One region of the Providencia sp. R33 genome, then DNA from elsewhere that is predicted to be linked to it. Evidence: predicted binding sites of a transcription regulator. Region 1 holds the regulator's gene; the other holds the start of a gene.
What was found. Region 1 encodes sigma-54, which starts transcription at its own class of promoters, with help from an activator protein. Its sites were predicted from a motif close to GTTGGCACANNTTTCGCTNT; they were not measured.

Region 1 (2,415 bases):
GAGGTATTGGCTACCTACCTCAAGAAGCCTCTATTTTCCGTCGCCTTAGCGTTTATGATAACCTGATGGCGGTATTAGAAATCCGCGAAGATTTAACGTCTCAACAACGTAAAGAGCGTGCTGAAGAGTTAATGGAAGAGTTTAGCATCACACATCTTCGCGACAGCATGGGGCAATCCCTTTCAGGTGGTGAACGCCGCCGTGTTGAGATAGCAAGAGCCCTTGCCGCTAACCCAAAATTCATCTTATTGGATGAACCCTTTGCTGGGGTTGACCCAATTTCTGTCTTGGACATTAAAAAAATTATCCAACATTTACGTGACTACGGCCTCGGTGTTTTGATTACCGACCATAATGTCCGTGAAACGTTAGATGTGTGTGAAAGAGCTTATATTGTGAGCCAAGGCCACCTTATCGCTCATGGCACACCAACGATGATCTTGGAAAATGAGCAAGTGAAACGCGTATACCTAGGTGAAGGTTTCCGTTTATAAATCGTATGTCGTATTTCGTTGTTAGGGAGAAGAAAACAGTTTCATGAAGCAAAGTTTGCAGCTCAGAGTCAGTCAACAACTTGCGATGACCCCTCAATTGCAGCAGGCGATCCGTCTATTGCAACTTTCTACGCTTGAGCTTCAACAAGAAATCCAACTCGCATTGGAAACCAACCCGCTTCTTGAACAGGAAGAGTTAGGTTCTGAAACTGACTCTATTGATTCTCTCAACACCACTGATGGCAGCGAAATCGATACTAAAGACGCTTTAGAAAACAATGATATGCCTGATGAACTCCCTCTCGATGCCGATTGGGATGAAATCTATACTGCAGGCACACCATCAGGCACCAGCAATGATTACAGCTTCGATGAATTGCCTGTTTACCAAGGTGAAACCACGCAAACTCTGCAAGATTATCTAACGTGGCAATCAGATCTCACCCCGTTTACAGATACAGACCGTGCGATTGCCACCGCAATTATTGATTCTATAGATGATTCCGGCTATCTCACCACATCAATCTCTGATATACATGAAGGGATTGATAACCCTGAAATTACCCTAGAAGAAGTCATTGCAGTGCTAAAGCGTATTCAACACTTTGACCCGCTTGGTGTTGCTGCACAAGATTTAAAAGAATGTTTGTTAATCCAGCTTTCTCTCTACCCAAAAGAAACGGGTGGGTTACAAGAAGCAAGGCTAATCATTAGTAATCATATTGATTTACTGGCTAACCGTGATTTTAGACAACTTAGTAAGCTAACGCGGTTAAAGGAAGATGCGCTAAAAACAGCTATCGATTTGATTTTAACGTTGAATCCAAAGCCAGGACAGTCTATCAATACTGGCGAATCGGAATATGTTATTCCTGATGTTTTAGTGAAAAAAATAGCAGGACACTGGCAAGTTGAACTAAATACAGATAGCATTCCTAAACTAAGTATTAACAATCATTATGCTTCTATGGCAAATAGTTCAGCTAGCGATGATGACACACAATACATTCGCAGCCATCTGCAAGATGCAAAATGGTTGATTAAAAGCTTAGAAAGCCGCCATGAAACTCTATTAAAAGTGGCGACCTGTATTGTTGAACAGCAACAAGAATTCTTTGAGCTGGGAGAGGAACACATGAAACCCATGATACTGGCAGATATTGCCTATCAAGTGGACATGCATGAATCCACCATCTCTCGAGTGACAACTCAAAAGTTTCTCCACAGCCCACGAGGCATTTTTGAGTTGAAGTATTTTTTCTCCAGCCATGTTAGTACGGATACAGGTGGCGAAGCCTCCTCTACCGCAATTCGGGCCCTGGTGAAAAAACTGGTTGCTGCGGAAAACCCCGCAAAACCATTGAGTGACAGTAAATTGACGAGTATGCTGGAAGAACAAGGTATTCAAGTGGCTCGTCGTACTGTTGCTAAGTATCGTGAATCGTTATCTATTCCGCCCTCAAACCAGCGTAAACAACTGGTTTAATTGATAAAATAAGGAAGGTTGTATGGAATTTCAGATTACTGGACACAATATTGAAGTTACTCCAGCACTGCGTGAAACTGTTGAGAAAAAGCTCAGTAAATTAGGGCAACTGTTCGACCGTATTAACAGTATCCAAGTCGTCCTGAAAGTTGAAAAAGTTCAGCAAATTGCTGAAGCAACCGTGCAAGTTAATGGGGCGGAGCTCCATGCATCAGCGGAAGAAAATGACATGTATGCCGCTATCGATTTACTGGTAGACAAACTGTCACGCCAATTAACCAAACATAAAGAAAAACTGAGACAACATTAATACATTGATGCGGCTTACTCGTTAAGCCAATGAATGTTTCAAACCAGATGGTGGCATACACCATCTGGTTTTGTAGTCCTAAGTGAACAATAAAATGAATAGTGATATAGAAATCCAATTAAACG
Region 2 (2,415 bases), 1.1 Mb from region 1:
GGCGAACGTTGTCATGGCGAAGGCCGTCATGGACACGGGCACGGCGAACGCTGCCACGGTGAAGGCCGTCATGGGCACGGTGAACGCCAAAAAGGTCGTGGAAGAGGCAAAGGCCTACGCCGCCTATTCGACCACGGCGATCTTCACATTATGGTACTTTCATTGGTCGCGAAAAAACCGAGCTATGGCTATGAAATTATCAAAGACATCCAAGAAGCCTCAAACGGCCTCTATGTCCCAAGCCCGGGTGTTATTTATCCAACACTAACACTGTTGGAAGAACAAGGCTTTTTAGAGTCTCAAATTGTTGAGCGCAATCGCAAAAGTTTTACGATTACGCCGGAAGGCGCTGCGCACTTAGCACAGAATAAAGAAACAGAAGCGGTAATTGCTCGCAAGCTGGCAAAAGCACGTGATATGCAGCAAGGCAGTAATTTAGCAGAAGACATCGAAATGGCGGTCAGCCGTTTTAAAGCCCTGCTGCGCCACAAAATGGTTCTGAAACAACTGAATGAAGAACAAACGCGCCAAATTGCTTCCATCATTAATGATGCAGTGAAACAAATTGAAGAAGTGAATACATTATTAACCAACAGTGATGATGAATAACATCTCCTCGCGCGTTAAATAATGTCTGCCAATTCAGCTTTGGGCTTATATATTAAGCACAAAGCTGGTCTTTTCTCTCTATCCCCATCCTTGAGCGCACCAAAATAATGCAAACCATCGCAAAACCGCACCAATACAGTGCAATCTGCAGCTATTTTTAACTCAATCGATTGACATTCCTTCGTAACAATCAGTATTTACTCTTCTTTTAAAAGTTGGCACGCTTTTCGCTTATAGTATTCATAGTGAGCGAGCAACGTATATTAATGTGATTAATCACCGCCGCCACGCCAGACAAACCAACAAACGCAAAATATGATGCGATTTGTTGATTAGACCCGACCAGGAGAGCCGAGAATGTCCGCTGAACATGTTTTATCGTTAATTAAAGAGCACAATGTAAGATTTATTGATCTGCGTTTTACCGACACGAAAGGTAAAGAGCAACATATCACTATCCCTGCTCACCAAGTTGACGAAGACTTCTTTGAAGAAGGCCAGATGTTCGACGGTTCATCAATTGGTGGCTGGAAAGGTATCAACGAATCTGACATGGTACTGATGCCAGATGCATCTACCGCAATGTTAGACCCATTCTTTGCTGATGTGACCTTAATTATCCGTTGCGATATTTTAGAGCCGGGTACCATGCAAGGTTACGACAGAGATCCACGTTCCATTTCCAAACGTGCGGAAGATTTCCTGCGTTCAAGCGGTATCGCTGACATCGTGTTATTTGGCCCAGAACCTGAATTCTTCGTTTTTGACGATATTCGTTTCGGTAACAACATGCACGGCAGCTACTACCATATCGATGATATCGAAGCAGCATGGAACACAGGCACAAAATACGAAGGCGGCAATAAAGGCCACCGTCCAGCGGTTAAAGGCGGTTACTTCCCAGTGCCACCGGTTGACTCATCACAAGACTTGCGTTCTGCAATGTGTACCACAATGGAAGAGATGGGCTTAGTTGTTGAAGCTCACCACCATGAAGTGGCAACCGCAGGCCAAAACGAAGTCGCTACGCGCTTTAATACCATGACCAAAAAAGCGGATGAGACTCAAATTTATAAATATGTCGTTCACAATGTTGCGCATGCCTACGGCAAAACAGCGACCTTTATGCCGAAACCATTAGTGGGTGATAACGGTTCAGGTATGCACTGCCACATGTCTTTATCAAAAGACGGCGTGAACCTGTTTGCGGGTGACAAATACGGCGGTTTATCTGAAATGGCGCTGTACTACATCGGCGGTATTATTAAACACGCACGTGCGCTGAACGCATTTACCAACCCAACAACTAACTCATACAAACGTTTAGTTCCAGGCTTTGAAGCACCCGTTATGCTGGCTTACTCAGCACGTAACCGCTCTGCATCTATCCGTATCCCTGTGGTTGCAAGCACCAAAGCACGCCGTATTGAAGTGCGCTTCCCAGACCCAGCGGCTAACCCATACTTGGCGTTTGCTGCGCAGTTAATGGCAGGTCTTGATGGCATCATCAATAAGATCCACCCAGGTGATGCAATGGACAAAAACTTGTATGACTTACCACCAGAAGAAGCGAAAGAAATCCCAACTGTTGCGGGCTCTTTAGATGAAGCGCTGGCTGAGCTGGATAAAAATCGCGAGTTCTTAACCCGTGGTGGTGTGTTTACGAATGACGCTATCGATGCATACATTGAATTAACCCGTGCCGACATCCAACGTGTTCGTATGGCACCGCACCCTCTCGAATTTGAAATGTACTACAGTGTGTAACACGCCGTTCCACTGATAGTCTTTGTTGCCGTGAAGCAC

Region 2: a site for sigma-54 is predicted at 824-843, ahead of glnA (glutamate--ammonia ligase). Genes of this name have one in related genera too.

Annotation. Positions count from the first base shown of each region.
Region 1 is NZ_CP072453.1:2,924,860-2,927,274, forward strand. It holds gene lptB (LPS export ABC transporter ATP-binding protein) at 1-494, shown strand, start outside; gene rpoN (RNA polymerase factor sigma-54) at 538-1,980, shown strand; gene hpf (ribosome hibernation promoting factor) at 2,003-2,290, shown strand; gene ptsN (PTS IIA-like nitrogen regulatory protein PtsN) at 2,385-2,415, shown strand, end outside.
Region 2 is NZ_CP072453.1:4,014,776-4,017,190, reverse strand. It holds gene J6836_RS22810 (PadR family transcriptional regulator) at 1-609, shown strand, start outside; gene glnA (glutamate--ammonia ligase) at 967-2,376, shown strand.